4 regions of the Kocuria sp. KSNUG genome follow, and region 1 is predicted to be linked to each of the others. Evidence: riboswitches for the same ligand, from Rfam matches in the RefSeq annotation. Region 1 holds a riboswitch; each other region holds the start of a gene.
What was found. Region 1 has a riboswitch for S-adenosylmethionine ahead of AABM36_RS04425 (hypothetical protein). Riboswitches for the same ligand answer to the same signal wherever they lie in the genome.
Positions count from the first base shown of each region.

Region 2: another riboswitch for S-adenosylmethionine. It lies ahead of AABM36_RS03660 (methylenetetrahydrofolate reductase); the one in region 1 lies ahead of AABM36_RS04425 (hypothetical protein).
Region 3: another riboswitch for S-adenosylmethionine. It lies ahead of AABM36_RS05850 (bifunctional o-acetylhomoserine/o-acetylserine sulfhydrylase); the one in region 1 lies ahead of AABM36_RS04425 (hypothetical protein).
Region 4: another riboswitch for S-adenosylmethionine. It lies ahead of AABM36_RS06155 (MetQ/NlpA family ABC transporter substrate-binding protein); the one in region 1 lies ahead of AABM36_RS04425 (hypothetical protein).

Region 1 covers NZ_CP150981.1:1,012,368-1,019,834, reverse strand. Annotated here, with positions in the region: gene AABM36_RS04435 (amidase) at 1-974, shown strand, start outside; gene pgm (phosphoglucomutase (alpha-D-glucose-1,6-bisphosphate-dependent)) at 1,095-2,729, shown strand; SAM riboswitch class IV at 2,878-2,993, shown strand; gene AABM36_RS04425 (hypothetical protein) at 3,005-3,367, shown strand; gene AABM36_RS04420 (lipid II:glycine glycyltransferase FemX) at 3,635-4,750, shown strand; gene AABM36_RS04415 (sulfatase-like hydrolase/transferase) at 4,772-6,307, opposite strand; gene AABM36_RS04410 (metal-dependent transcriptional regulator) at 6,488-7,270, opposite strand; gene AABM36_RS04405 (hypothetical protein) at 7,280-7,467, opposite strand, start outside.
Region 2 covers NZ_CP150981.1:842,684-850,150, reverse strand. Annotated here, with positions in the region: gene AABM36_RS03680 (carbohydrate ABC transporter permease) at 1-735, shown strand, start outside; gene AABM36_RS03675 (carbohydrate ABC transporter permease) at 738-1,550, shown strand; gene AABM36_RS03670 (ABC transporter substrate-binding protein) at 1,606-2,907, shown strand; gene AABM36_RS03665 (ABC transporter ATP-binding protein) at 3,063-4,217, shown strand; SAM riboswitch class IV at 4,320-4,436, shown strand; gene AABM36_RS03660 (methylenetetrahydrofolate reductase) at 4,480-5,688, shown strand; gene metE (5-methyltetrahydropteroyltriglutamate--homocysteine S-methyltransferase) at 5,887-7,467, shown strand, end outside.
Region 3 covers NZ_CP150981.1:1,359,416-1,366,882, reverse strand. Annotated here, with positions in the region: gene metX (homoserine O-acetyltransferase MetX) at 1-558, opposite strand, end outside; gene AABM36_RS05850 (bifunctional o-acetylhomoserine/o-acetylserine sulfhydrylase) at 555-2,090, opposite strand; SAM riboswitch class IV at 2,165-2,284, opposite strand; gene AABM36_RS05845 (VOC family protein) at 2,390-3,028, shown strand; gene AABM36_RS05840 (CPBP family intramembrane glutamic endopeptidase) at 3,065-3,841, opposite strand; gene AABM36_RS05835 (S9 family peptidase) at 3,868-6,312, shown strand; gene AABM36_RS05830 (hypothetical protein) at 6,358-7,233, opposite strand; gene AABM36_RS05825 (NAD(P)/FAD-dependent oxidoreductase) at 7,230-7,467, opposite strand, start outside.
Region 4 covers NZ_CP150981.1:1,421,601-1,429,067, forward strand. Annotated here, with positions in the region: gene AABM36_RS06135 (DUF485 domain-containing protein) at 1-8, shown strand, start outside; gene AABM36_RS06140 (solute symporter family protein) at 5-1,645, shown strand; gene AABM36_RS06145 (GlsB/YeaQ/YmgE family stress response membrane protein) at 1,796-2,059, shown strand; gene dxr (1-deoxy-D-xylulose-5-phosphate reductoisomerase) at 2,228-3,508, shown strand; SAM riboswitch class IV at 3,699-3,813, shown strand; gene AABM36_RS06155 (MetQ/NlpA family ABC transporter substrate-binding protein) at 3,905-4,786, shown strand; gene AABM36_RS06160 (methionine ABC transporter ATP-binding protein) at 4,783-5,835, shown strand; gene AABM36_RS06165 (methionine ABC transporter permease) at 5,835-6,491, shown strand; gene ispG (flavodoxin-dependent (E)-4-hydroxy-3-methylbut-2-enyl-diphosphate synthase) at 6,671-7,467, shown strand, end outside.

The DNA.
Region 1 (7,467 bases):
CCATCGGCTCGGACGGCGGCGGGTCCGTGCGGATCCCCGCGGCGGCGTGCGGGCTCATCGGGCTCAAGCCCAGCCGAGGACGGGTGCCCAGCAGCGACGCGCTGTCGAACGTCGGGCAGCTGGGGGTCAACGGGCCGATCACCCGCACCGCCGCGGACGCCGCCCTGCTCCTGGACGTGCTGTGCCACACCCCGGGCCACGAGCGGATCGACCGGCCCGTGGTGGCCGCGCCCGAACCGTCGTTCTCGCGGGTCGTGGAGCGCGCCCTGGAGGGGGATGCGCCGTGGGACCAGCGGCCGCTGCGCATCGGGGTGAGCACGGCCTCTCCGTTCGACGCCACGTACGAGATCACGGTCTCCCCCGAGGCGCGGTCGGCGCTGGCCGAGGGGATCCGCCTGCTCGAGGCGCTGGGCCACACCGTGGAGGACGCGGAGATCCACTACGACCCCGCGTACCCCGAGGCGTTCTCCCGGCTGTGGACCACGGCCATGGGCCAGCTGCCGCTGAACGGCGCCGAGCACCTGCTCACCGGGCTGGCCCGCTCGTTCCGCGAGCGCGCCCTGTCCCGCAGCGCGGTGGAGCTCGCGGACGCCTTCGCCGTGCTGCGCGGGATCGAGGCGGACCTCATCCGCCAGTTCTCCCGCTTCGACATGGTCCTCACCCCCGCCCTGGCCATGCCGCCGCGGCCCGTGGGGTGGTTCCACGAGGGCTTCGACATCGCGGATCCCGCGGGTGCGGAGCAGGACTACATGCGCCAGTGCCAGTACACGCCGTGGACCTCGGTGGTGAACGTGATCGGGCTGCCCGCGATCACGGTACCCACCACGTGGCGCACCCCCGAGACCGGCGACTACCCGGGTCCGGTCCCCATGGGAATCCAGCTCGTGGGGCGCGCGTCCGGTGAGGCGCAGCTGTTCGCGCTGGCCGCCCAGCTGGACCCGCCCACGACGCCGCACGCCCGCCTCGTCGCCTGAGCGTGCCTCCGCGCGCGGGAGGTGGCCGTGCGGCGTCGTCGTCCGCCGGGGCGGGGCCGAGGCCCGAAACCGAGCGGCGCACGGCCTGACGGGGCGCGCTTTCGGGACTAGGTTGGGGGCATGACCAACCGTGCGGGCACCGTTGCCCAACCCAGTGACCTCGTGGACATCGACGACCTCGTGGCGGCATACTTCGACCGCGCCCCGGATGCCGGGAACCCGGACCAGCGGGTGGCGTTCGGAACCTCCGGGCACCGCGGCTCCTCGCTGAAGACCTCGTTCAACGAGGACCACATCGCGGCGATCACGCAGGCGATCGTGGAGTACCGCGCCGGGCAGGGCATCACCGGCCCGCTGTTCATGGGCAAGGACACCCACGCGCTGTCCGGGCCCGCGCAGGACACGGCGCTGCAGGTGCTCGCCGCCAACGGTGTGCACACGCTGCTGGACGCGCGGGACGGGTTCACACCCACCCCGGCGCTGTCCCACGCGATCCTCACGTACAACGCCTCCCAGCCGGAGGACCGCGCGGACGGGATCGTGATCACCCCGTCCCACAACCCGCCCACGGACGGCGGCTTCAAGTACAACCCCCCGCACGGCGGCCCCGCGGACACGGACGCCACCGGGTGGATCGCGGACCGCGCCAACGAGCTCATCGAGGCGGGCCTGGAGGGCGTGCGGCGCGTGTCCCTGGAGGACGCGAAGGCCGCGGAGACCACCGGGACGTTCGACTTCCTGGACAGCTACGTCTCCGCGCTGCCGGAGATCATCGATCTGGAGGCCATCAAGGCCGCAGGCGTGCGCATCGGCGCGGACCCCATGGGCTCGGCGTCGGTGGCGTACTGGCAGGAGATCGGCGAGCGCTTCGGACTGAACCTGGAGGTGGTGAACCCCACCGTGGACCCGCAGTGGGCGTTCATGACCCTGGACTGGGACGAGAAGATCCGCATGGACTGCTCCTCCCCCTCCGCCATGGCCTCGCTCATCGGCGCCCGGGACAAGTACGACATCGCCACGGGCAACGACGCCGACAGCGACCGCCACGGGATCGTGACCCCGGACGCCGGGCTCATGAACCCCAACCACTACCTCGCGGTGGCCATCGACTACCTCTACCGCACGCGCGACGGCTGGCGCGGCGACGCCGGGGTGGGCAAGACCCTGGTGTCCTCCTCGATCATCGACCGCGTGGCGCAGTCCCTGGGCCGGCGCCTGGACGAGGTGCCCGTGGGCTTCAAGTGGTTCGTGCCCGGACTGCTGGACGGCTCCATCGGTTTCGGCGGGGAGGAGTCCGCGGGTGCCTCGTTCCTGCGCCGGGACGGCTCCGTGTGGACCACGGACAAGGACGGCATCATCCTGGCGCTGCTCGCCGCGGAGATGACCGCGACCACCGGCACAACCCCCTCGCAGCGCTACCGCGAGCTTACCGAGCAGTTCGGGGACCCGGTGTACCAGCGGATCGACGCCCCGGCGAACCGCGAGCAGAAGGCCGCCCTCAAGAAGCTCTCCGCGGAGCAGGTCACGGCGGACACCCTGGCCGGTGAGCCCATCACCGCCAAGCTCACGGAGGCCCCCGGCAACGGCGCGGCGATCGGCGGGCTCAAGGTCACCACGGAGAACGCGTGGTTCGCGGCCCGGCCCTCCGGCACGGAGGACGTCTACAAGATCTACGCCGAGTCCTTCAAGGGTGAGGAGCACCTGAAGCAGGTGCAGCAGGAGGCCAAGGCTCTGGTGGACTCGGTCATCGGCTGAGTGCCACGGTGCGGGGCTCCCGCACCGGCTCGCTGCGCAGGAGCCGCTGAGCGGTACGGGGTTCTCCCGTGCTGCTCGGCGGCCCTTCGTCGTGTCCGGGCGGCGCAGACGCTTGTGCGTGTCGGAGCGTTGTGCTGTGATGTTCCCGGATCAAGAAGCCCGACCATCAGCCCTCCGGCTGGTCGGCTGGCAACCGGTTGTTCGCACCCGGTGCCCCCGGAGGAAGATCCGCCGCCCGGCACCCGCCGCGCGGAAGTCTGCGAAAGGTCACCATCATGAGCAACTCCGCTCCCACTCCCGAACACCCGTGCGTCCACATGGACGGGGATTCCGCCTGCCGGAGCTACCGCCCGGGGCACAACGCGCACTACATCCAGTCCCGCCTGGCCGTCGAGAACCAGGACCGGTGGGTCCGGGTGGAGCTGGGCGCCCCGCACGGGAACACGGTGCAGGCCACGTTCCCGGACGGCGGCACCCGGACCTGGTGGTGCCACGACCCCGCCCTGCTGGAGCGGTTCCACACGCTGCAGCACAGCGGGGCCGCGGCGTCGTTCGACCCCGGGACCTCGCTCGCCAGCGTGCCGAGCTCGCAGAGCAGGCTCGCCCTGCTGCACCCGGCGGTGGTCGACGGGCAGTGACGATCCCGCGGTGATCCAGGGAAGTACCGGGTGGGCGGGCGCCACGTCCTGCCCACCCGGTTCCTCCCGTGGCCCGAACGGCCGGTGGGACGTGCTGTAGTCGCGTTCCACCGGCTTCTGCCGCTGGACACGCCGTCGTCACATGGGAACACGCCGCACGGGTGCTGTTGCGGGTCGGTGAGCTTGGCTATCTAATGAAGATCGACCCCCGCGACCCCAGGACGATCCCTTGCGGCGGGGGCAGACACTCAAGGATGAGCACCCCGCATGAGGCACACCCCCGCCCACCCGGACCCCCTCGCGGTCCTCGGACCGTCCAGCGTGCTGCAGGCCGAACCCTGGCAGCACTTCCAGGCCGGTCTCTCGCGACGCACCCACGCCCTTGACGGCACGGGGTGGCACGCGCTCGTGATCGAGGAGCGCTCCCGGGCCGGGGCGGTCTGGTACGCCCCCTACGGACCGGTCCTGGCCCACCCCGAGGTTCTGCCGGAGGCGTTGCGCGAGCTGCGCACCGCCGCACGCGAGCACTCCGTGGCCTGGTTGCGGGTGGAGCCGCAGGTGCCGTCCCCGGTCGGCACCCCCTTCGCCGCGGCCGTGCAGCAGCAGAACGCCACGGCACCCTCGCTCGGCGCGGCACTGCGCGCCCTCGGAGCGCGGCCCGCCCCGCGTGACATCCAGCCCGCGTACACGCGGTGGGTGGATCTCGCCCGCGAACCGCAGGAGATCCTCGCGGCCATGACGGGCACCAACCGCAACCTGTGGCGGCGCCACCGGGACAAGGGTCTCACTCTGGCCTCGGACTCCCATCCGGACGCCGCCGAGGCCGTGATCGACCTGCAGCACCGCACCGCCGGGCGAAAGGGCTTCACGGCGCACAGCGAGGACTACCTCCGCAGCGCCGCCCGCAGCCTGGGGGCCACGGGGAACTGCACGGCCTACACCAGCTCCGTGGACGGCACCGTGGTCAGCGCGCTGCTGACGTACGACTCCCCGACCACGCGGATCTTCGCCCACTCGGGCATGGACGCGAGCGTTCGCAAGCTGCGCCCCAACCAGCCGCTCATCGCCCAGGCGCTGCTCGACGCCGCCGAGCAGGGTCTCGCGATCGGCGACCTCTTCGGAATTGCCCCGCTGAGCGATCCCACCCACCCGTGGACCGGGTTCAGCGCCTTCAAGCGATCCTTCGGCGGCGCGGACGTGGCACTGGGCGGCACGTGGGACGTTTCCGTCAGCGCCCCCCGCTACATGGCCTACCGCGCCGCGCGCCGCGCGCGGGACGAAGCGGGCTCGGCGCGCACGCGCGCCCGGGTGGCGGCGGCCCGCGTCCGTGCCGGGCTGACCTCCGGAAAGCAGGCGGGAGAGACCTCGCCCAGCGGGAAGTAGCCGCGCGGAGGGGCCAGGGGGTCAGCCCACCGGGTTCTCGGGGTCCCAGGCCCGGGAGTAGAAATCGGCGGAACGCGAGTCCAGCAGCTGCTGGTACTCCTCGGGGTCCATGGCCTGCGCCGAGCCCTGGGGAGGCTGCTGCTGCCGGACGGACGTGCCCAGGCCCGCGGCGCCGTCGTGCACCGAGAGACCCGCCGCCTCCAGGAGGGTGGGGTACATGCTGAGCTGGTCCGCGCCGGCCCGCAGGGGCTGCTCGGCGGTCTCACCAGGGATCCACACGCGGTTGAACACGGTGCGGTTGGGGTGGTGGTCCAGCTGCTCGTGGAACGCGTCCCCGGCGCTCATGTGCTTGAGGTGGTCGCCCATGATCACCACGGAGGTGTCCTCCAGGTAGCCCTGGGCCTTCATGTGCTCCACGAACCCGGCCACCTGGGTCATGGAGCACGCGAACACGGAGGTCACCTCGTTCTGGGTGTCCACGTCGCAGGAGTTGTAGATGTGGACCGGTTCGTGGGTGTCCAGGGTCAGCATGGACAGGTTGAACGGCTGGCCCGTGCGCTCGTACTCGGCGTGCAGGCGGTCCACCTCGTCCTTGGCGTGGGCCATGAGGCGCTCGTCGCTCAGGCCCCAGTCGCTGCGGAAGTTCTCCGGGGGCTCGCCCGCCGCGCGCCAGTCCTCCAGGCCCTTGTCCTCGGTGTAGCCGTGGGTGCGCAGGAACGTGTCCTTGCCCGCGAAGGAGGAGTTGGCCCCGCCCAGGAACGTGTTCGTGTACCCGTGGTTCTGCAGGACGTCCCCCAGGCAGGTCACGCCACCCAGGTACTGCTCCTGCCCGGCACCGATGTCACCGGAGCTGCCGTTCCCGGCCTCCTTGAGCGGGATGCCGCACTGGGTGGAGGCGATCCCGGCCATGGTCCAGCCGCCACCCTCGTACTGCTGGAAGTCCTCGACGCTGCGCCACCCGTCCTCGGGCCGGGTGACCTCCTCGAGCGGCGCGAAGGCGTTCTTCTCGAACAGCTCCTCGTCCGCGAGCGTGGCCTCCCCGGACTCCAGGTAGATGACCACCAGGTTGCGCTTGTCCGCGTCACTCGTGATGGTGGGCTGGACGTACTTGGAGCCGATGTCGTGCGGGGACTTCACGGCCTTGACGTACTGGGGCAGGTCCACCGCGGACGCGAAGCTCGTGCTCCCCGCCACGAACACCGCAGCCACGGTCACGGCGGAGGCGCAGCGCACGACGCCGCGCGGGGCCCTGGTGGACTGCCCGCGCCGGGCCCGGCGCAGCCACGCGCGCCGGGCGAGGGCGATGCCCACGGTGACCAGGACGGGAAGAACCCCGATGACCAGCACGGAGATCCACACCACGGACCCGCCGCCACCGTCCGTCTGCACGGACATCAGGTTCATGCGCATCTGTCCCACCGAGATCTGGCCCCAGTAGTGCCGGATGATCCCACCCGCTGCCAGCAGGGTGAGCCCCAGCCAGATCAGGCCGTAGCACAGCCCGCGTCCCGTCCAGCGGCCCACCCGCCTGCCCACGCGCAGAAAACCCTCGGACATGTTGTGGACCTCGTGTTCCTGGATCATCCGGTGCCAGCCCGCACCGCCGCGGCCCGGGCATGGTGTGCCGCCGCGTTCGCATTCGTGTTCCTTCAAGAGTAGGACATGTTCCGGTCATCCGCTGTTCACCTTGCAGTCCGGCGGCAGCACATGACGGACCGGTGGTGCGGGCGGTCCCGTTCAGCCTGCGCGGGTGAGGGACTGCACCCAGACGGCCTCCGCAACCAGGATGCCGAGGTCCACGGCATCCCGGCCGGGTGCGTCCGTGCCCGCCGCAGCGGGAGATGTCTGTGTCTGCCGGCCGGCGGGCGAGCCGCCCCCGGGAAGGTGACCGTCCGGCGTCGTTCCCCCTGCGGCCACGCGCACCCGCACCGTGGCGCTGCGGGCGGGGCCCGGGAGAACCTGCAGCACCGTGCCCGGCCGGATTCCTGCTTCCGCGAGGATGCGCAGGGTCTCGGGGCTCTCGTCCGAGACGCGCGTGACCCGCACGGGCTCCGGGTGGGTGACGTCCGCGAGCGGAACGGCCAGGGCGGGAGTGACCACCCCGTCCCGAGAGGGGATCGCATCCCCATGCGGGTCCTCGGACGGGTGGCCGAGCTTGGCATCCAGGCGGTCGATGAAGCGGTCGGTGACGGCGTGCTCGAGGACCTCGGCCTCGTCGTGGATCTCGTCCCACGCGTAGCCCAGCTCGGTGGCCAGGAACATCTCGAGGATCCGGTGGCGGCGCACCATGTGCACGGCCACGTCACGGCCCTCGGGCGTCAGCTCCACCACCCCGTAGGCGGGCCGGGTCACCAGGCCCTGCGCGGTGAGCTTCTTCAGCGCCTCCGAGACGGTGGAGGGCGCCAGGCCCATCCGCGCCGCCAGCGACGTGGTGGTCACCCGCTCCGGCTCCCACTCACCCAGCCGCCAGATGGTCTTCAGGTAGTCCTGGGTGGACGGGCTCAGCTCTGCGGGGTGCACGGGATCAGGCTAACGGCCCGTGGCACTCAGCGCGGTGTACTCGTCCCGCACTTGCAGGCCCGTGCGAACCTCCTCCAGCGCGGGTTCGAGGAACGTGGTGCGGTATGTGGGATCCGTGCCGATGCTCACGATGAAGTTCAGCGCGCTGAACGCGGCCAGCACCATGCACACCTGCACCAGGGGCTTGGTCACCGGAA
Region 2 (7,467 bases), 170 kb from region 1:
TTCATCGGCCTGGACAACTACGTCGAGTGGTTCAAGGACCCCGTCAGCTGGCAGATCCTCTGGAACACTGTGGTGTTCACGGGGTTCGCGGTGGTGGGGTCCATGGTCCTCGGGCTCGCACTCGCACTGCTGCTGGACCAGAAGCTCAGGGCACGTGGCTTCGTCCGCTCCTTCGTGTTCGCGCCGTACGTGATCTCCGGTGCGGCCGTGGGCGTGGCGTTCCAGTTCGTCTTCGACCCCAGCTACGGGCTGGTGCAGGACCTGCTGCGCCGGGTGGGCCTGGAGTCCCCCAACTTCTACCAGGAGCCGGGCTGGGCCCTGTTCATGATCACGGTCACCTACGTGTGGAAGAACCTGGGCTACACCTTCGTGATCTACCTGGCCGCGCTGCAGGCGCGCCGCACCGACCTGGACGAGGCCGCCGAGATCGACGGCACACCGGCCTGGCGCCGCTTCTGGCGGATCACGCTGCCCCAGCTGCGGCCCACCACGTTCTTCCTGTCCATCACCGTGCTGCTGAACTCGTTCCAGGTCTTCGACATCATCCAGGTCATGACCGGCGGCGGGCCCTTCGGCACGTCCACCACCACGATGGTCTACCAGGTCTACCAGGAGACGTTCGTCAACAACCGGGCGGGCTACGGCGCCGCGGTCGCCACCATCATGTTCCTGATCGTCCTGGTGATCACCGCCGTTCAGGTGCGCTTCCAAGAGCGGAGTGAGCAGTTCTCATGAAGATGTCCCGCATTTTCGGCTACCTGGCCATGGCGTTCGCCTTCGCGGTCGTGGCGGTTCCGGTGTACTTCATCATCATCACGTCGCTCAAGGAGCACTCGGACATCTACTCCGACCCCATCACGTGGTGGCCCAACCCCTTTGCGCCGGAGAACTACCGCTACGTCTTCGAGACGGTCAACTTCGGCCAGTACCTGCGCAACTCGATCATCATCACCACGGTCCTGACCGTGATCGAGGTGGTGCTGGGCGTGCTCACCGCCTACGCCTTCGCGTTCCTCGAGTTCCCGGGCCGGAAGGTGCTGTTCCTGTTCGTCATCGCGTCGCTCATGGTGCCGAGCCAGATCACGATCATCTCCAACTACGCGCTCGTGGCGGAACTGGGCTGGCGCAACACGTTCCAGGGCATCATCATCCCCCTGGCCGGGGTGGCCTTCGGGACGTTCCTCATGCGCAACCACTTCCTGAGCCTGCCCCGCGAGGTCATGGAGGCCGCGGAGATGGACGGCACGGGGTTCCTGCGCAAGCTGTTCCGCGTGGTGCTGCCCATGTCCTGGCCCACGCTGATCGCCTTCATCCTCATCACCGTGGTGACCGAGTGGAACCAGTACCTGTGGCCGTTCCTGATGTCCGACACGGACGCCGTGGCCCCGCTGCCCATCGGCCTCACCCAGCTGCAGAACAACGAGGGCCTGAGCAACTGGGGCCCGGTCATGGCCGGGACGGTCATCGCGACCATCCCCATGATCATCGTGTTCATCCTGCTGCAGCGCCACATGATCAAGGGTCTGACCGCGGGCGCGGTCAAGGGCTGACCCTCCACACACCACCCTCCAGCACATCCACCACCTCCTGAAGGAAGAAGCACACATGGAACTCTCACGTCGTCATGCCCTCGGCCTGCTGGGCCTCGGAACCGCCGCCGTGGCCCTGTCCGGCTGCGCCGGCACCGGGGGCGGAAGCTCCTCCGGCGGACAGGAGGCCTCCGGCCCGCTGCAGTTCTGGTCCAACCACCCCGCCAGCTCCAAGAGCCTGGAGCAGAAGCTCATCGACGCGTGGAACTCGGCCAACCCCGACACTCCGGCCGAGCTGATCGACGGCGGTGCCGACTACGAAGAGGTGGCGCAGAAGGTCAACGCCGCCCTGGCCGGCGGGGACCTCCCGGACGTGTTCGTGGCGTCGGACGTGAACTGGTTCAACTTCGCCCTGAACGAGGCCGTGACCCCGCTGGACGACCTGTGGCAGAAGGCCGGGATCGACTCCAGCACCTACGTGGACACGCTGCGCGAGGACTACAACTTCAACGACAAGCACTACTGCGCGCCGTACGCCCGCTCCACCTGCATCATGTACTTCAACAAGGACATGATGCGGAAGGCCGGCCTGCCCACGGACCGCGGGCCCCGCACGTGGGAGGAGTTCGCGCAGTGGGCGCCCCAGCTGGTCAAGGCCAACGGCGGCAAACCGGCGCTGATCCTCCCGGACGGTGCCAACTACATGGACTGGTACTTCCAGGGCATGATCTGGACGTTCGGGGGCGCCTACTCCCGCGACTGGACCGCCACCTTCACGGAGGAGAACTCCATCAAGGCCGGCGAGTACCTCAAGAAGCACGTGGCGGAGGGGCACATCAAGATCGTCCAGGACGGGGCCAACGACTTCGGGATCGGCAACGGCGCGGCGCTGCTGGAGTCCACGGGCTCCCTGGGTGGCCTCAAGGAGGCCGCGAAGTTCGACTTCTACACCACCTACCTGCCCGGCCCGAAGCCCGGCTGCGCCACCGGTGGCGCAGGCCTGGCGATCCCCAACGGCATCAGCGACGAGCGCAAGCTCACCGCCGCCAAGTTCATCGACTTCATGACGAACACCGACAACACGATCACGTTCACCCAGGCCACCGGCTACATGCCGGTGCGCAAGGACGCCATGGAGAAGCCCGAGGAGAAGAAGTTCCTCGAGGAGAACCCCAATGCGATGACCGCGATCAAGCAGCTGAACGAGAACACCCAGCCGCAGGACGCGGCCCGTGTGTTCGTCTCCGGCGGTGGCCAGCGGATCGGCGGCGGCCTGGACCGCATCACGTTCGGTGGCGAGGACGTCAAGACCGTCTTCCAGCAGCTGCAGGACGAGACCCAGAAGATCATCGACTCGGACATCAAGCCCAAGCTGTGATCCACCGCGGGTGGCGGCCCCTCTCGGGGCTGCCACCCGCGGCCCGATCCGAACGGCGCCCGCACCGCTTAACACCACGGTGAGCCCGCGGCGACCACCGCGCTGCGGCACCGAGTTCGTCACCACTGTCACCACCCAAGAGCCCGAGGAGCACCATGGCCACCGTCGAGTACAAGCACGCATCACGCATCTTCGATCCGGGCAAGCCGCCGGCGGTGTCCCAGCTCGATCTCAGCATCCGTGACGGTGAGCTCCTGGTCCTCGTGGGCCCCTCCGGCAGCGGCAAGTCCACGGCCATGCGGATGCTCGCCGGCCTCGAGCCCGTGGACGAGGGCTCCGTGTTCATCGACGGCCGCGACGTCACGGGCACCCGGGCCCGCGACCGTGACGTGGCCATGGTGTTCCAGTCCTACGCCCTGTACCCCAACATGACCGCGCGGCAGAACATGTCCTTCGCGCTGGAGAACGAGAAGCTGGACCGCGCCGAGATCGAGCAGCGGGTGGAGCGCGCCGCCGCCATGCTGGAGCTCGGGCCCCTCATGGACAAGCGTCCCGCGGCCATGTCCGGGGGACAGCGGCAGCGTGTGGCCATGGGCCGCTCGATCGTGCGCAACCCCAAGGTGTGGTGCATGGACGAGCCGCTGTCCAACCTGGATGCCACGCTGCGCGTGTCCACCCGCGCCCAGATCGCGGACCTCCAGCGGGAGCTGGGGGTCACCACCATCTACGTGACCCACGACCAGGTCGAGGCCATGACCATGGGCGACCGCGTGGCCGTGCTGCGCGACGGTCAGCTGCAGCAGGTGGCCGATCCGATCCACCTCTACGAGCACCCCGCAAACGTGTTCGTGGCTCGCTTCATCGGGTCGCCGGCGATGACCATCATGCACGACGTCCCCGTCCGGGACGGCCACGCGGTCCTCGACGCCGCGAGCGGGCTGCGGGTGCCCGTGCCGGCCGAGTTCTCGGCGCACGTGCGGGACACCGTGACCGTGGGTGTCCGTCCGGAGTCGTGGGAGATCACGGGCGAGGGTGACGCACCGGGGACCCCCGCTCTGCCCCTGCGGGTCCACCTGGTGGAGAAGCTCGGCTCCGAGGCGTTCATCCACTGCGTGCTGCCGGGCACCTCGGACCCCGGGACCGAGGACGCCCGCGCCATGCGGCTGGAGAAGGGCCGCGCCACCGTCCGCGCGGACAAGTTCCTGCAGATGGAGGCTGGATCCACGATCCACGTGCGGCCGAACGCCCGGGAGACGTGCTTCTTCGACCCCGCCTCCGGCGAGAACCTGGAGGTCGTGGTCGGCCGCTGACCACGCGTGTGTCCCCCGGGGTCCGACCCCGGGGACACGCCGTCCCGGGCCGTGTGTTTTTCACGGCGCGGGGCCCTCGTGCTACCGTCTCACCCACCAAAGGATCATGAGACCCGGCGAAAAGCTCTGGCTGGCCGGGCGGCAACCCTCCTGCTGTAGTGGGGTGCCCCAGATGACGATCCGGCCGCCGCGCAACCGCGTGGCTGGCAAGTACGGCGCACGGGGTCCACCTCCGGCGTCCTACCGCCGGAGGTTTTCTCATATGCCCGTCACACCGCCGACCGCCCGCGCCGAGGACAGGCCGCAGCTCGTGGCCGCGGCCCGCGCCGCGGACGAGCCCGTTTACGCGTCAGGCGCCCACCCCGCCGGCTCAGCCGTTCCCGTGGGCCCCGCCTCCTCGACGGGCGGGCACGATCCTGCGGGTGCCAGCCGCCCCAGTGGCGTTCCCACGGCGGCCACCTGCCGCGCGGGCGCACCCGCCGCCCCAGCGCCCAGCCCGGACTCGTCCGAGCCGTCCTGCTCCGAACCGCCCGCGCGCACGTCCTGGCTGGTGCGCCGCCCCCGGCGCTCCACGCTCGTCTCCTTCGAGGTGTTCCCGCCCCGCCCCACCGCGGACCCGGACACCGTGTGGCGCAGCATCGACGCCATGGCCCAGGCCGGGCCCGACTTCTTCTCCGTCACGCACGGACACTCGGGTGGTCGTGGTGTGTCCCGCGAGGCGCTGCGCCATCTGCGCCGCACCACCAGGACCCCCGTGATGGCCCACTTCACGTGCGGTGGCACCGACCGCGCGGGGCTGGAGCGTTCGGTGGAGCAGCTGCTGGACGACGGCGTCCGCGACCTCCTCGCGCTGCGCGGGGACCCGCCCCTGGGCGCCGGGCAGTGGCGGACCCCGCCCGGGGGGATCGGCCGGGCCTCGGAGCTGGTGCGGCTCATCCGGGACGTCGAGCGGCGTCGTTTCGGGGACGGGTTCCGCCCCGGGACGCGGCCGCTGTCCGTGTCGGTGGCGTGCTACCCGTCCCCCGCCCGGGGGCGTGACCCCGAGGCGGATCTCGCGTCCCTGTGGGAGAAGCAGGAGGCCGGGGCGGACTACGCGATCACGCAGGTGCTCTACGAGCCCGAGGACTACGCGTCGTTCCTGGAGCGGGCGCGCTCCGAGGGGATCCACATCCCGGTGGTCGCGGGTCTCATGCCCCTGACCAACCCGAAACGGTTGCAGCGGATGACGGAGATCACCGGAGTGCCCGTTCCCGAGCGGCTCACCCGGTTCCTCACCTCGGGCTCCCCCGAGGAGCTGCGGCACCGGGGCACCGCGGCCACGCTGTCGCTGATCGACGACCTCCTGGACCTGGGCTGCGCAGGCTTCCACCTGTACACGTTCAACCGCCCGGACGCGGCGCTCACCATCCTGGAGCACCTGCGCGTCCGGGATGCGGCCCGCGAGTACCGGGGCCGCAGCCCCGCGGCCTGACCGTGCGGCGTCGTGCGCACCGCCCACCGCAGAGCCGCACGCGCGGCTCTGCCCACGCGCGCTGGAGCACGTGCCCCGGTACGCCCGCCGCGCCCGTCACGCCCAGTGACCCCGTACAGCGCCGTCGCCGGCCCACCCGCGACGCGGCTGCCTCACACCCTTTTCACGTCACCACACCAACCCCTACAAGGAGAGATCATGACCGTCACGAATCCCACCCCCCTGCCCAGCGCCACGATCCTGGGCTACCCGCGCATCGGCCCGGACCGGGAACTCAAGCGGGCCCTCGAGGCCTACTGGGCGGAGCCCGCACGGCACCCGGCCCAGACCGTCCTGGACACTCTCGGCGACCTCCGGGAGCGCACGACCCTCAGGCTGCGCGAACTGGGGCTCACGCAGGACACCGCCGTGCCCTCCGAGGGCTTCGCCGTGGACCACGTCCTGGACACCGCGCTCGCCCTGGGTGCCGTGCCGGCCCGGTTCCGGGCGGAGGGCCTCCTCCCCGCCGCGCCGGACACCGAGCGCGGGATCGAGCTGATCACGGCCCTGTCCCGGGGGACGGACGATCTGGAGCCGCTGGAGCTGACCAAGTGGTTCGACACCAACTACCACTACTACGTCCCCGAGCTCGATCCGGGCACCGCCCTGCGGGCGCACCCGGAGAGCCTGGTCTCCCGGTACCGGGACACCCTGCGGCGCACCGGCGTGCGGACCCGCCCCGTGCTGGTGGGTCCCGTGACCTTCCTGCTGCTCTCGCGCCCGGAGACCCCCGCGGCCCACGGCGCGCGGGTGGACCCCCTGGCAGGGCTCGACGACGTCCTGGCCCAGTACGTCTCGATCCTCAGCTCTCTGCACGCGGCCGGTGTGCCGTGGGTGCAGCTGGACGAGCCCGCCCTCGCCGCGGACGGCTGGGGTGCGTCCCGCGAACGGATCCTCTCCGCGGTGACCACCGCGTACACGCGGCTGACCGCCCTGTCGGACCACCCCTCGGTGCTGGTGACCGTGGGCTACGGGGACGCCGGGCAGGACGCCCACCTCGCGCTGGCCCGCACGGGCGTGGACGCCCTCGCCGTGGACCTCGACCGCGGGGCCGTCCCCACCCGGGCCGCGCTCGAGGCGTGGGGCGAGCGGCCGGTGGTGGGCGGCGTCGTGGGCGGACGCACCGTGTGGCGCACGAACCTGGCGGGCGCCACGGACACCCTGCACCGGTTGCGTGCCGCGGGCCGCGGCCCCGTGGCGGTGGGCACGGCGACGCCGCTGCTGCACGTCCCGCACGACGTCACCCGGGAGACCGAACTGGACCCGGACGTGCGCAGCTGGGTGGCGTTCGCGGACCAGAAGGTGAGCGAGGTCGTCGAGCTGGCGCGCGGCGTCGAGCACGGCTGGGACTCGATTGCGCAGACCCTGGAGACCGACACCCGCATCCGCGAGGCCCGGGCCGCCCACCCCGCGACGCGCCGCCCCGAGATCCGCGAGCGCACCGCGGCCGTCTCCCCGGAGGACCGATGGCGCCCCTCAGCGGCTGAACGCCGGGCGGCGCAGCAGGAGCGGCTGAGGCTGCCGCTGCTGCCCACCACGACCATCGGCTCCTTCCCGCAGACCGCCGAGATCCGGGCGGCCCGCGCCGCCCACCGGGCGGGTCGCCTGGACGGCGCCGCCTACTGGGAGGCCATCCGGTCCGAGATCGCCCGCGCGGTGCGCGCCCAGGAGGAGCTGGGGCTGGACGTGCTGGTGCACGGAGAGGCGGAGCGCAACGACATGGTGCAGTACTTCGCGGAG
Region 3 (7,467 bases), 350 kb from region 1:
CTCGGGGTGGCACACGGCCCACTCCAGGGCGCGGGCACCACCCATGGAGCCGCCCACCACGAGCCGCCACCTCCGGATGCCCAGTAGGTCCGCGAGCCGCGCCTCCGCGGCCACGGTGTCCCGCACGGTGATCCGGGGGAACCGCGAGCCCCACGGCGTGCCGTCCGGGGCGAGGCTTGCCGGGCCGGTGCTGCCGTGGCAGCCGCCCAGGATGTTGGCGCACACCACGAACCAGCGGGTGGTGTCGATGGCCGCGCCCGGTCCGATGAGCCCGTCCCACCAGCCGCCGGCGTCCGCGGCGGCACGGCGACCGTCCACGTCGAAGGGTGCGGTGTCCCCGCAGCCCACGGCCGTTCCGCGCGCCGCGTGCGAGTCACCCGTGAGCGCGTGCTCGACCAGCACCGCGTTGGAGCCGTCCGGGGCGAGCTCGCCCCACGTCTCGTACGCCAGGCGCACGTGCGGCAGTCGGAATCCGGACTCGAGGGTGAGCTCCCCGATCTCCGCGGCCCGCACCACACCGTCCCGGCGCACGGCGGGCGCGGTCTGCACCACGGTCATGCCGCGGGCCCGGCGGCCGCGTCCGGACGCGCCGTCGACGACGCCGCTGGGCCGCCGTCCGCGCCGGCGCCGGGGTCCACGGCTGGCTCGGTACCCGCGGAGGCGGCCCGCACGGTGCCGTTCACCGCCCGGTCCGCCTGCGAGCGCGCCGGGTCCTGATCTCCCTGGCCGTGGCGGGCGTCCTTGACCCCCGGAGCCGCGGCCAGGGCCGCGAAACCCTCCTCGAGGTCCGCGAGGATGTCCTCGATCCCCTCGGTGCCCACCGAGAGCCGCACGAAGCCTGGCTCCACGCCCGCCGCGAGCTGCTCCTGCGGGGAGAGCTGCGCGTGCGTCGTGGATGCCGGGTGGATCACCAGGGACCGCACGTCCCCGATGTTCGCCACGTGAGAGTGCAGGCTCAGCGCGTCCACGAACGCGATCCCCGCCTCTTTGCCGCCCTCCAGCACAAAACCGAGAACGGAACCGGCTCCCCGGGGCGCGTACTTGCGCGCCCGCTCGTGCCACGGGGAGGACGGCAGGCCGGCGTAGGACACGGAGCGGACCTCGGGGCGGGACTCGAGCCACTCGGCCACCCGCTGGGCGTTGGCCACGTGGCGCTCCACCCGCAGGGACAGCGTCTCGATGCCCTGCTCGATGAGGAACGCGTTGAACGGGGAGATCGACGTGCCCAGGTCACGCAGCAGCTGCACACGAGCCTTGAGCACGTAGGAGAGGTTGACCCCGAACGCGCCGTCCGCGCCCAGGTCCCGCGCGTACACCAGGCCGTTGTACGTGGGGTCCGGCTGGTTGAAGCCCGGGAACCGCTCCGGGTCCGCGCCGTAGTCGAAGCGCCCGGCGTCCACGATGAACCCGCCGATCGCGGTGCCGTGCCCGCCCAGGAACTTGGTGCCCGAGTGCAGCACGATGTCCGCGCCCCACTCGATGGGCCGCACCAGGTACGGAGTGGCCACGGTGTTGTCCACGATCAGCGGCACCCCGGCCTCGTGGGCGATCCCGGCCACGGTCTCCACGTCCAGGACGTCGTTGCGGGGGTTGGGGATGGTCTCCCCGAAGAACGCCACGGTGGTGGGGCGCACGGCGTCCCGCCACTGCTGCGGATCGTCCGGGTCCGCCACGAACGTGGTCTCCACACCCAGCCGCGGCAGCGTGTGCTTGAGCAGGTTGTACGAGCCGCCGTAGAGGGACGGGCTGGCCACCACGTGCGTTCCCGCACTGCCCAGGTTGAGCACCGCCAGGGTGGCGGCGGCCTGCCCGGAGGAGACCATCAGCGCCCCCACTCCCCCTTCCAGGGAGGCGAGTCGGTTCTCCACCACCTCGGTGGTGGGGTTGGTCAGACGGGAGTAGATGGGGCCCATGTCCGCGAGCGCGAACCGCGCGGCGGCCGTGTCCGCGTCCGGGAACACGAAGGACGAGGTCTGGTGGATGGGCAGCGCCCGTGAACCCGTCACGGGGTCCGGGTTCTGGCCCGCGTGGATCTGGCGGGTCTCGAAGGCCCAGTCCTGGGGGTTGTCGGGGGTGGGTGCAGTGCTCATGGCCGTGCTCCTTCTCGGAAGGATCAGGGGCCAGGCGACCGTCCGCACGGTGCCCGCACGAACGGGCGACCGGTGGCCCGCGCTTGCCGTGGACGTCGGACGACGTCACGGCCAGGTCTTCACCCAGGGCACCCCGCCGCGGTAGGGAGGGTTGCCGGTCAGCAAGCTGGGGCTTGGCGCTGACTCTCGTGACCTAGACCTCAAGTGTGGGAACCCGGCGGCTCCCGCGTCAAGTTCGGTGTCCGCAGTGTTGCACCCGTCGATTTGGACCCCCGTGTGACGGGTGCCACCATGACTGCATGAAGCTGGACCACGTTTCCTTCGCAGCGCAGCCGGACGGGCTGGAGGCCACCACCGAGCGGATCGCGGACCGCCTGGGGATCGAGCCCGTGAAGGGCGGCGTGCACCCCCGGTTCGGCACGCAGAACATGATCCTGCCGCTCACGGACCACCAGTACGTGGAGGTCGTGACCGTGCTGGAGCACCCCGCCGCGGACAAGGCGCCGTTCGGCCAGGCCGTCCGCGCCCGCTCCGAGGCCGGTGGCGGCTGGCTCGGGTGGGTCGTGGAGGTTCCGGACCTCGCTCCGTTCGAGCAGAAGCTGGGCCGCCCCTCCGTGCCGGGCGGGCGCATCTTCCCGGACGGCCGGCGCCTGGACTGGCACCAGATCGGCGTCAAGGGCCTGATCGCGGATCCGCAGCTGCCGTTCATGATCCACTTCGACTCCGCGGACGAGATGCACCCGTCCCAGGCGCGCATCACGGACGTCCGCCTGACCGGCATGGACATCGCCGGTTCCCCCGAGCGCGTCACGGACTGGCTCGGCGGTCCCGTGGAGGACGTCCTGCGCTCGGTGGACGTCACGTGGTCCGCTCCCCACGGCACCCCCGGCCTCATGGCGGTCACCTTCGGCACCCCGGACGGGCCCGTCACCATCTGATCCGCCGGGGCACGACGACGCCGCCCGCCCAGGCGGTCAGCCGGCCAGGAGCTGCGGCGCGAGGAAGCCGACCGCGTCCAGCAGGAAGTGTGCGACGAGCAGCGGCATCACCCGCCCGTACCGGCGGTAGCACCACACGAACACGAGCCCCATGACCAGGTTGCCCAGCGCCGGCCCCACCCCCTGGTACAGGTGGTAGCTCGCCCGGAGCACCGAGGACACGATGGCCACGGTCCACCACGAGCGGCCCAGCCGCCGCATCCTGTCCGCGAGGAACGCCACCACGATGATCTCCTCCACGAGCGCGTGGCGCAGGGCGGTGAGCAGTAGCAGCGGAACCGTCCACCACGTGTTCTCCAGGGTGGAGGTGGTGATCTCCGCCGTGATCCCGAGCGCCCTCCCGGCCTGGTAGAGCACGAGGGTCCCACCGCCCATGACGGCGAACAGCGCGAGGCCCCGGGCGGCGTCGTGCCCCGGGCGGCGTGCATCCGCACCGATGCCGCGCAGGGCGGTGGGGATCCGGGAGGTGGTCCCCGCGAGGAACCACAGCGCGAGCACCACGGGCACGAGCGCGAAGCAGATGCTGGTCAGGCGTCGCAGCGCGTCGATCACCGGAACCGGGCTGAGCGGCTGGTTGAGCGTGGTGGAGCTCTCCGCGATCGAGGACTGCACCGCCATCTCCACGAGGTCCAGCACGGAGTACACCGCCGACGCGCCCAGGGACACCCCGAGCACCAGCAGGATCTGCATCCGGAGGTCGGCGCGCGGCACGCTCGGTGAAGTGGGAGAAAGATTGGTCTGCACGCGGCACATTCTGCCGCGTCCCTAGACTGGGGCGCATGACTTTCGAGCAGCAGACCTTCCCCGTGGCACCCCGCCGTCCCGTGGAGCGCACGTTCCACGGTCACACGTTCGTGGACCCCTACGAGTGGCTCCGAGAGAAGGACTCCCCCGAGGTGCGCGCGCACCTGGACGCCGAGAACGCCTACGCGGAGGCCGTCACCGCGGACCTCGCCCCGCTGCGGGAGCGCATCTACACGGAGATCAAGGACCGCACGCAGGAGACGGACCTCTCGGTCCCCAGCCGCCACGGGGACTGGTGGTACTTCGCGCGCACCGTGGAGGGCGGCGCGCACCAGGTGTTCTGCCGGGTGCCCGTGTCGGACGCCGCGGACTGGACCCCGCCCGCCGTGGAGCCCGGAACGTCCCTGGACGGCGAGCAGACCCTGCTGGACGCCAACGCCGCGTCCCAGGAGCACGAGTTCTACGCCCTGGGCGCGTTCAGCGTCGCGGAGGACGGCTCCCGCCTGGCCTGGTCCGAGGACACCGCCGGGGACGAGCGGTTCACCGTCCACGTCGAGGACCTCACCACTGGGGAGCTGCTCGCGGACCAGATTCCCCAGACCTCCTACGGTGCGTTCCTCACCCCGGACGCGTCCCAGGTCATCTACACGGTGGTGGACGAGTCCTGGCGTCCGCACCGCGTGTACCGGCACCTGCTCGGCACGGACGTGGCCGAGGACCAGCTGCTGTTCCAGGAGGACGACCCGGGCCTCTGGCTCGGCGCAGAGCTCTCCGCGGACAAGCAGTGGCTCATGCTGTCCTCCTCCTGCTCGGAGTACAGCGAGTACCGCATCCTGCACCTGAGCGCGCTTCCCGCGGACGACGCCGCCGCGGCCAGTTCACACGCTCCGGCGCACGACGCCGCCGTGCCGGGTTCCCGGGGCCCGTCCCCCGCGGCTGCCTCCCCCCGGATGGACCGGGACGCATCCGGTCAGCGCACGGGGGCGGAGCCCGGGTACGCGAACCCTGCGGAGGGGGCACGCACCGGGGCCCCTGCGGACCTGCCGTGGCGGGTCGTGCTCTCGCGCGAGGAGCGGGTGCTCTACGAGGTGGAGCCCCTCACCGTGGCAGGCACCGAGGTCCTGCTGCTCTCCCACGACGCCCAGGCCCCGAACGGCCGGGTCAGCCTCATGCCGCTGGAGCACGCCGGGCGGGGCCTCGCGGAGGCGGACCTGGTGGATCTGGTCCCGGCCTCGGAGACCGTGCGCGTGGAGTCCTGCCTCCCCACGGCCACCCACCTGGTGGTGGCCCTGCGCGAGAACACCACCCCCCGGGTGCGCCTGATCCCCCGCGCGGCCCTGGACGCCCTGGTGCCCGGGACGGCGCACCACGGAACGGGCGCGCGGGTGCGCGGTGCGGCGTCGTCGTCCCCGGGCGCCGGCTCAGCGGCGGATGCCGAGCTGCTGGCCGGGACCGAGGCCGCGTTCGACGAGGACCTCAGCAGCACCGGTGTGCTCTCCGCGGAGTACGAGAACCCGGTGGTGCGGGTGTCCTACACGTCCTTCGTGACGCCGCCACGCGTGTACGACATCCCCACGGGCGAGCCCAGGGCCGGTGCGCTGGACGGGTTCGGCGTGGGCGAGCCCGTGCTGCGGCGCGAGGCCACCGTGCTGGGCGGGTACCGCAGCGAGGACTACACCGTGGAGCGGGACTGGGCGGTCGCCGAGGACGGCACGCGGATTCCCGTGAGCCTGATCCGCCGCGCGGACCTGGACCCCGCCGTGCCCGCGCCGGTGCTGCAGTACGCGTACGGCTCCTACGAGATCAGCACGGACCCGGCGTTCTCCATCTCTCGGCTGTCCCTGCTGGACCGTGGCGTGGTCTGGGCCGTGGCGCACGTGCGCGGTGGCGGTGAGCTGGGGCGCGCGTGGTACGAGAACGGCAAGAAGAACACCAAGACCAACACGTTCACGGACTTCGTGGCCGTGACCCGGCACCTGGCCGCGCGCCCGGACGTGGATGCGCGGCGGATCGCGCTGATGGGCGGCTCGGCGGGCGGTCTGCTCGCGGGCGCAGTGCTGAACCTGGCCCCCGAGCTGTACTGCGGCGGGCTGGCCGCGGTGCCGTTCGTGGATGCGCTGACCTCCATGCTCATGCCCGAGCTGCCGCTGACCGCCCTGGAGTGGGAGGAGTGGGGCAACCCCGTGGAGTCCGCCGAGGTCTACGAGTACATGCGCTCCTACTCCCCCTACGAGAACGTGCGGGACGCCGACTACCCGCCGATCCTCGCCGTCACGAGCCTCAACGACACCCGCGTGCTCTACGTGGAGCCCGCCAAGTGGGTGGCCGAGCTGCGCACCCGCGTGGCGCACCCGGAGACCGTGCTGCTGCGCTGCGAGATGGCCGGCGGCCACGGTGGCGCGTCCGGGAGGTACGCGCAGTGGAAGGACACCGCGTGGGAGTACGCGTGGCTCGCGCGGCAGCTCGGGGTTGCGGGCTGACAGGGGTCTCAGCACCCCCGGGGATGAGGCAGTCAGTGCCCCGCGCTACTGGTAGTCGCCCAGGTCCAGCCTGAGGTCCGGGTCCTGCCGGACGTGGTCCAGGTGCTTCAGCTGCAGTGGGTGCAGAATGCCGCCCAGCATCCGGGTCCAGGAGACGGGGTAGCCCACCACCTCGCCGCGCTCCTCCCCGGGGAACTCCGCCGCCTGGTCTGCCCAGTAGCCCATCCGGCGCTCGACCTCCCGCAGCCACTCCGCGGTCAGGGGGGTGTGGGAGCGCACCAGGTAGGCCCCCATGCCCACGAGCCGGTGGTGGTGCCACGCCAGATCCGTGCCGAGCGCGCCGGTCAGCCGGGTCACGTCCTGTGCTGCTCTCTCCGGGTAGCCGCTCAGCCACGCCTGCTGGTCCGCGTCCATCCGCGCGAAGGCGGCCTCCCAGGACGTCACGGGCGCCTTGAGGTCGCAGTAGCCCCCGCCGTGGTGGTGCATGAGGTATGCCCGCAGGTAGTCGGAGCGGTGGACCAGGGACAGGTTCTCGTACGCCGCGTGCAGCGGATGCCCCGGCACCAGCCACTGGTCCAGGTTCTCCCGTGTGACCAGCTCCACGGGCAGTCCGATCCGGTCCCGCATCACGTCCAGGTTGGCGCGTCGCCGCGGGGTCAGGGGATTCTCCCCGAGCCACAGGGTGACCACGCGCCGCGGCAGCTCCTGCGGCCCGTCCGGGGCCGGGGGCGTGCGGGCCACGAAGGAACGACGGTAGCGGGCGGCGTCGAACTCGTAGGTCGTCACGCGTGCGTGCCACGGCGCCGCCGCGGTGACCGCGGCGAACCGGAGGGCCTTCTGGGTTCGGCGGCGCCGCTTGTTCACCACGAACAGCGCGTGCTTGACCTGGCGCGCGGCCATGAGCGGATCCACCGGGCTCACGCGGCACGCTCCGGCTGCAACGCTCCCACCGTCCGAGGGCTCAACCAGTCCCCCACGTGCCCGGTGACGACCTGCTCGGCCGCCGCAGTGGCCATCGCCGCGCTCGTCTGGAAGCCGTAGCCTCCCTGTCCGGCGAGCCAGAACACGCCCTCGGCCGCGGTGTCCCAGCCGCACACGGGCACGCCGCACGCGCGTTCCGTCCGCAGTCCGGTCCACGCCTTCACCACCCCGGTG
Region 4 (7,467 bases), 410 kb from region 1:
GGCCATGATCGCCGTTCCCGCGATGTCCCTGCCCGCGGTGCACCTCGCGCAGGAGAGCTCCGCGACCGTGGGCAACCCCGCGATCAACATCTCGATCTTCCTGGGCTTCGTGCTCGTCACGCTGGTGGTGGTGATCCGGGCGTCCAAGTCCACCGCCACGGCGGCCGACTACTACGCCGGCGGGCGCTCCTTCTCCGGAACCCAGAACGGGCTGGCCATTGCCGGTGACTACCTGTCTGCGGCATCGTTCCTGGGCATCGTGGGGGCCATCGCCCTGCAGGGCTACGACGGGTTCCTCTACTCGATCGGTTTCTTCGTCGCGTGGCTCGTGGCGCTGCTGCTCATCGCGGAGCCGCTGCGCAACACCGGTAAGTTCACCATGGCGGACGTCCTCTCGTTCCGGCTGCGCCAGCGCCCGGTCCGCGTGGCGGCCTCCATCTCGACGCTGGCGGTCACCTTCTTCTACCTCCTGGCGCAGATGGCGGGCGCGGGTGCGCTCGTGTCCCTCCTGCTGGGCATCAGCTCCAAGGCCGGCCAGTCGCTGGTGATCGTGATCGTGGGCGTCATCATGATCGTCTATGTGCTTGTGGGCGGAATGAAGGGCACCACGTGGGTGCAGATCATCAAGGCGTGCCTGCTCGTGACCGGCGTGGCCGTGATGACCGTGTGGATCCTCGCGATGTTCGGCTTCAACCTCTCGGCCATCATGGGCGCCGCGGTGGAGACCAACAACAACCCCGCGATGCTCGAGCCCGGACTGAAGTACGGCGTGAGCGAGATCTCCAAGCTGGACTTCATCTCCCTCGGACTCGCGCTCGTGCTCGGCGCGGCGGGGCTGCCCCACGTGCTCATGCGCTTCTACACGGTCCCCACGGCCAAAGAGGCCCGGAAGTCCGTGGTGTGGGCCATCACCCTGATCGGCCTGTTCTACCTCTTCACTCTGGTGCTCGGCTTCGGTGCCGCCGCCCTCATCGGAGCGGACCGGATCAAGAGCGCACCCGGAGGAGTGAACTCCGCAGCACCCCTGCTGGCCTACGAGCTCGGTGGATCGGTGCTCATGGGTCTGATCGCGGCGGTCGCGTTCGCCACCATCCTGGCCGTGGTCGCGGGACTGGCCATCACGGCGTCGGCGTCCTTCGCGCACGACATCTACACGTCCGTGATCAAGAAGGGGAACTCGGACCCGCGCCAGGAGCTGCGCGTGGCCAAGACCACCGTGGTGGTCATCGGTCTGATCTCCATCGCCGGCGGCATCGGCGCCCAGGGGCAGAACGTGGCGTTCCTCGTGGCGCTGGCCTTCGCGGTGGCGGCCTCCGCCAACCTCCCGACCATCCTGTACTCCCTGTACTGGAAGCGCTTCACCACCCGCGGGGCCGTGTGGTCCATGTACGGCGGGCTGATCCTCTCCGTGGTGCTGATCGTCTTCTCGCCGGTGATGTCCGGCTCGGAGACCTCCATGATCCCCGGTGCGGACTTCGCCATCTACCCGCTGTCCAACCCGGGCATCATCTCCATCCCGGCCTCGTTCCTGCTGGGCTTCCTGGGATCGGTGACCGAGCGGCGCCGTGAGGATCCCCTCAAGCAGTCCGAGATGGAAGTGCGTTCCCTCACAGGTGTGGGCGCCGAGAAGGCCGTCTCGCACTGACTCCACCGCGGCGGCCCCGGTTTTCAGGGACCGCCGCGGTGCACCGGAGCCCATAGACCCCCAAACTGGTAGTACACTGAGCGACGGTTCGCTGACCAGAGCGACTGCGGGCAACCGCACGCGTTTGCAACGAAAACTTGAGGTGGAGAAATGGGCATTTTCAGCTGGATCATCCTCGGCATCATCGCTGGCGCTCTCGCCAAGCTGATCCTGCCGGGCAAGCAGGGTGGCGGGATCATCGTCACCATGATCCTCGGCATCGTGGGCGCGTTCCTCGGTGGCTGGCTCGGGTCGTTCATCCCGGGTCTGAGCAACGGGATCCAGGAGATCAGCTTCGGCACCATCATCACGTCCGTCGTGGGCGCGATCATCGTGCTGCTGATCTACGGTTTCGTCGTCGGCCGCCGTCGCTGAACCGCACGGGTCCGCGAGGACCACTGAGCAAGGGCGTCACCCCCGGGTGGCGCCCTTGTCGTCTGTCCAGGGCCGTGACGACACCTCCCGGTGGCTCGGGCGGATCTCGGGCGCGCCAGGGCTCTGCGCAGGGAAGGGCGGGTCGGACGGGCGCGCCATACTGGTGCCATGACCTCCGCAGCCATGACCCCCGACCTCGACCGCGCCACCCGTGGGGCTCCCCGCCGTCTGGTGGTCCTCGGCTCCACGGGGTCCATCGGCACGCAGGCGCTCGACGTCGTCCGGGGCGCCGCCCAGCTGACGCGGCCCGGGGGCGGCGTCACCCACCCGCCCTTCGAGGTCCTCGCCCTCGCCGCGGGTGCGGGCCACCTCGAGCTCCTCGCGCAGCAGGCGGTGGACTTCAGCGTGGCGGCCGTCGCCACCAGCGGGTCCGCGCAGGACGCCGCCCGGCTGGGTGAGCTGATCGACGACGCCGCCCGGGCGGCACGCTCCCCGGCGCCGCGGCCCGAGATCCTCCACGGCCCCCGAGCCGCCGCACAGGTGGCCGCGTGGGAGGGCGCGGACGTGGTCCTCAACGGCATCACCGGAAGCATCGGTCTGGAGCCCACGCTGGCGGCCCTGGAGGTCGGGCGCCGGGTGGCGCTCGTCAACAAGGAGTCGTTGATCGCGGGCGGTCCGCTGGTCACGGCGGCCGCCGCGGCCACGGGTCTCACGGATGCGCTGATCCCCGTGGACTCCGAGCACTCCGCGATCGCCCAGGCGCTGCGCTCCGGGACGGCCGGGGAGGTGGACCGTCTGGTGCTCACGGCGTCCGGGGGACCGTTTCGCGGCATGACCCGGGAGCAGCTGGCCCACGTGAGCCCCGAGCAGGCCCTGCGGCACCCCACCTGGGACATGGGCCCCATGGTCACCACGAATTCCGCGACCCTGGTCAACAAGGCCCTCGAGGTGCTCGAGGCCAGCCTGCTCTTCGACGTCCCGCTCGAGCGGATCGACGTGACGGTCCACCCCCAGTCCGTGGTGCACTCCATGGTCCAGTTCACGGACGGCTCCACTCTCGCGCAGGCCTCGCCGCCGGACATGCGGCTGCCGATCGCGCTGGGCATCGCGTGGCCCCACCGGGTCACGGGTGCGGCCGCCGCGTGCGACTGGACGCGCGCCGCCGAGTGGACCTTCGAGCCGCTGGACGCCGAGGCCTTCCCCGCCGTGGAGCTGATCAAGCACGCCGGGGGGCTCGGCGGCACGTGGCCCGCGGTGTTCAACGCCGCGAACGAGCAGGCGGTGCACGCGTTCCACCGCGGGGAGCTCGGATTCCTGCAGATCGTCGAGCTGGTCTCGCGCGTGGTCGACGAGCACGACGGCGTGCGCGAACCCCGCCTGGAGGACGTGCTCGAGGCGGAGACGTGGGCCAGGGCGCGCGCGGACGAACGGATCGCGGGAGGTCGCTGAACCGGTCTGCCAGTCCGAACTCCCACTGCGGGCGTCGCCATGCCCGGGGGGGCGCTCGAGGGGGGGAGGGAGCCAGGCGCGGCCCCGGGGTGCGCCGTGGCACGCGATGACGCCGTGCGGACGGGGGCGGACCGGGCGGCGTCGTCCGGCGGTACGGGAACCTGCGAGCACCGTGCTACAGTTCTGGGCGGATGACGAGATCCGGCGCGAAGCTCTGGCTGGCCGGACGGCAACCCTCTCCCGTAGCGGGGTGCCCCAGATGACCATCCGGCCGCGGTTCGAACAGATCACGGCAAGTGCGGTTTTCCTCGAATGGCACGTGTCTGATCATTGCCCTCATCCAGGTGGGACTGTTTGCTCCGCGCATCCGTATCCCGACCCTGGAAAGGCATCACCGTGCGAAGCAAGCGCCTGATCCCCGTTGTACTGGCCACCACCCTGGGCCTGACCCTCACCGCGTGCGGCGGCCCCGAGAACACCGATCCCATGGCCGACGGCAAGATCACCATCGGCATCGTGGGCGCCACCCCCGTCCAGGATGCGTTCAAGGAGGTGGCGGCGCAGAACGACGTCACCGTGGAGTTCGTGGACTTCAGCGACTACAGCCAGCCGAATCCCGCCCTGAAGAGCGGGGACATCGACATGAACTGGTTCCAGCACATCGCCTACCTGGCGGACTACAACAACAACTCGGGTGACACGATCACCCCCGTGGGCTCCACGTCCATCTTCCCGCTGGGGCTGTACTCCAAGTCCGTGAAGTCCGTGGCCGACTTCAAGGACGGGGACGAGATCGCCGTTCCCAACGACTCCATCAACCTCTCCCGGGCGCTGAGCCTGCTGGAGCAGCAGGGCCTGGTGACCTTCACCAAGGACACGATCGCCCCCACCGAGCAGGACGTGGACACCGAGAAGTCCAAGGTGAAGGTCCGCCCCGTCTCCGCGGAGCAGACCGTGCTGTCCATGGATTCCGTGGCCGCCTCCGTGGTGAACAACGACTTCCTGGACCGCGCCGGGCTGGACCCGAACAAGGCACTGGCCCAGGACGACCCCACCGCGGACAGCGCCAAGGTGTACGACAACATCTTCGCCGCCACGCAGGCCAATGCGGAGAACGAGACCCTCAAGAAGGTTGCGGGTTTCTACTACGACGACAAGGTGCTGGAGGCCGAGAAGCAGGAGACCAAGGGCACCGCGGTGCCCACCGAGGTGGACCAGCAGGAGCTCAAGGACCTGCTGTCCCGCTACTCCGAGGACCTCAAGGGGCAGAGCAAGTGAGCCCGGCGCCCGAGGCGCAGACACTGGTCAGCTTCCGGGACGTCAGCAAGGTCTTCGTGACCGGCTCCAAGCGCCGCACGCGCACGGTCACCGCCGTGGACTCCGTGGACCTGGACATCCGGCGCGGGGAGATCTTCGCCGTCATCGGCTACTCGGGTGCCGGCAAGTCCACGCTGGTGCGCCTCATCAACGGCCTGGAACCCATCACGTCCGGCAGCCTGCAGGTGGCCGGCCGCCAGGTGGACGGCCGCAGCGAGACCCAGCTGGCCCCGATCCGCCGGGACATCGGGATGATCTTCCAGCAGTTCAACCTGTTCACGTCCCGCACCGTGGCCGGCAACATCGAGTTCCCGCTCAAACGGGCCGGGTGGAAGCCGGAGGACCGCAGGGCGCGGGTGGCAGAGCTGCTCGAGTTCGTGGGGCTCACCGAGCGCGCTGGCAACTACCCCGAGCAGCTCTCGGGCGGCCAGAAGCAGCGGGTGGGCATCGCGCGAGCGCTCGCCACCAACCCCGAGCTGCTGCTCGCGGACGAGTCCACGTCCGCACTGGACCCGGAGACCACGCAGGAGGTCCTGAGCCTGCTGCGACGCGTCAACCGTGAGCTGGGGATCACGATCGTGCTGATCACCCACGAGATGGACGTGGTGCGCGCCGTCGCCGACCGTGTGGCGGTCATGGACTCCGGGCGGGTCGTGGAGACCGGGACCACCGCGGAGCTCTTCGCGCACCCGAGGGCGGAGACCACCCGCAAGTTCGTGTCCTCCGTGATGCGCACCGTGCCGCAGGAGGACGAGCTCGCCAAGCTCCGGGCGGAGCACCCGGGCCGGCTCGTGCTCGTGGACGTCACCGACCGCAACAGGATCGGCTCGGTGCTCTCCGACGCCGCGCGGGACGGCGTGGCCTTCGAGATCGCGTTCGGCGGGATCTCCATCCTGCAGTCACACACGTTCGGGACGCTCACGCTGTCCCTCGACGGGCCCGACGACGCCGTGTCACGGGCCATCGAGGCCCTGCGCGCGGTCACCACGGTCCAGGAGGTGTCCGAGTAATGGACTGGTCCACTCTCGGCCCGCAGTTGCTGCAGGCAACCGGGCAGACGCTCTACATGGTCTCGGTGACCCTGGTCCTCGCGGGGCTCCTGGGCCTCGCGGTGGGCGTGGGGCTCTACGTGACACGCCGGGGCAACATCCTGGCGAACAGCGCGGTGTTCACCGTGCTGAACCTGCTGGTGAACTTCGTGCGACCCATCCCGTTCATCATCCTGCTCGCGGCACTGGGGCAGGTCACGGAGGCGGTGGTGGGCACCCGGCTGGGGCCCAACGCCGCGATCTTCGCCATGACCATCGGCGCCACGTTCGCCGTGGCGCGGATCGTGGAGCAGAACCTCATGACCGTGGACCCGGGGGTCGTGGAGGCCGCCCGGTCCATGGGGGTCTCGCGGTGGAAGATCATCACCACGGTGGTGCTCCCCGAGGCGCTCGGCCCCCTGGTGCTGGGCTACACCTTCCTGGTCATCGGCATCACGGACATGTCCGCGATGGCGGGGGCGATCGGTGCCGGCGGTCTGGGCGACTTCGCCCTGCGCCTGGGCTACCAGCGCTTCAACGACCAGGTCACGTGGGCCGCGGTGATCGTGATCATCATCCTGGTCCAGCTCGTGCAGTTCTTCGGCAACTGGCTCGCACGCAAGATCATGCGCCGGTGACTTTCCGTCCCGGGCTCGACGCCGCCCCCGGCCACGCACGCGCGTGGCCGGGGGCGGCGTCGTTATGCCGACGACCGGCGGGCGTCAGCCACGTCGGAGGAGTGGGGCACAATGGGGGGAGCAACGTTCGCGGGGCGCGCGACTCGGGCCCCGCAGGTCGATTCCCCTGGAGGAAACACGTGACGTCGGTCAATCTCGGCATGCCCGCAGCGCCCCAGCCCGTTCTGTCCCCGCGGCGCACAACCCGTCAGATCCGGGTGGGATCCGTGGGAGTGGGCTCGGAGTCGCCCATCAGCGTGCAGTCGATGACCACCACCCCCACCACCAACATCAACGCCACGCTGCAGCAGATCGCGGAGCTCAACGCCGCGGGCTGCGACATCGTGCGCGTGGCGTGCCCGTCCCAGGACGACGCCGACGCCCTGCCGATCATCGCGAAGAAGTCCCCGATTCCGGTGATCGCGGACATCCACTTCCAGCCCAAGTACGTCTACGCCGCGATTGACGCCGGGTGCGCCGGTGTCCGCGTGAACCCGGGCAACATCCGCAAGTTCGACGACCAGATCGAGGGCATCTCCCGCGCCGCGGAGGCCGCCGGGGTGTCCATCCGGATCGGCGTGAACGCGGGCTCCCTGGACAAGCGGCTGCTGGAGAAGTACGGCAAGGCCACCCCCGAGGCGCTCATGGAGTCCGCCGTGTGGGAGGCATCCCTCTTCGAGCAGCACGACTTCCACGACTTCAAGATCTCCGTGAAGCACAACGACCCCGTCACCATGGTGCGGGCCTACCAGCTGCTCGCGGAGCGCGGGGACTGGCCGCTGCACCTCGGTGTCACGGAGGCCGGGCCTGCGCTGCAGGGCACCGTGAAGTCCGCCACCGCGTTCGGCATCCTGCTGTCCCAGGGCATCGGGGACACCATCCGCGTGTCCCTGTCCGCCCCTCCCGTGGAGGAGGTCAAGGTGGGCAACCAGATCCT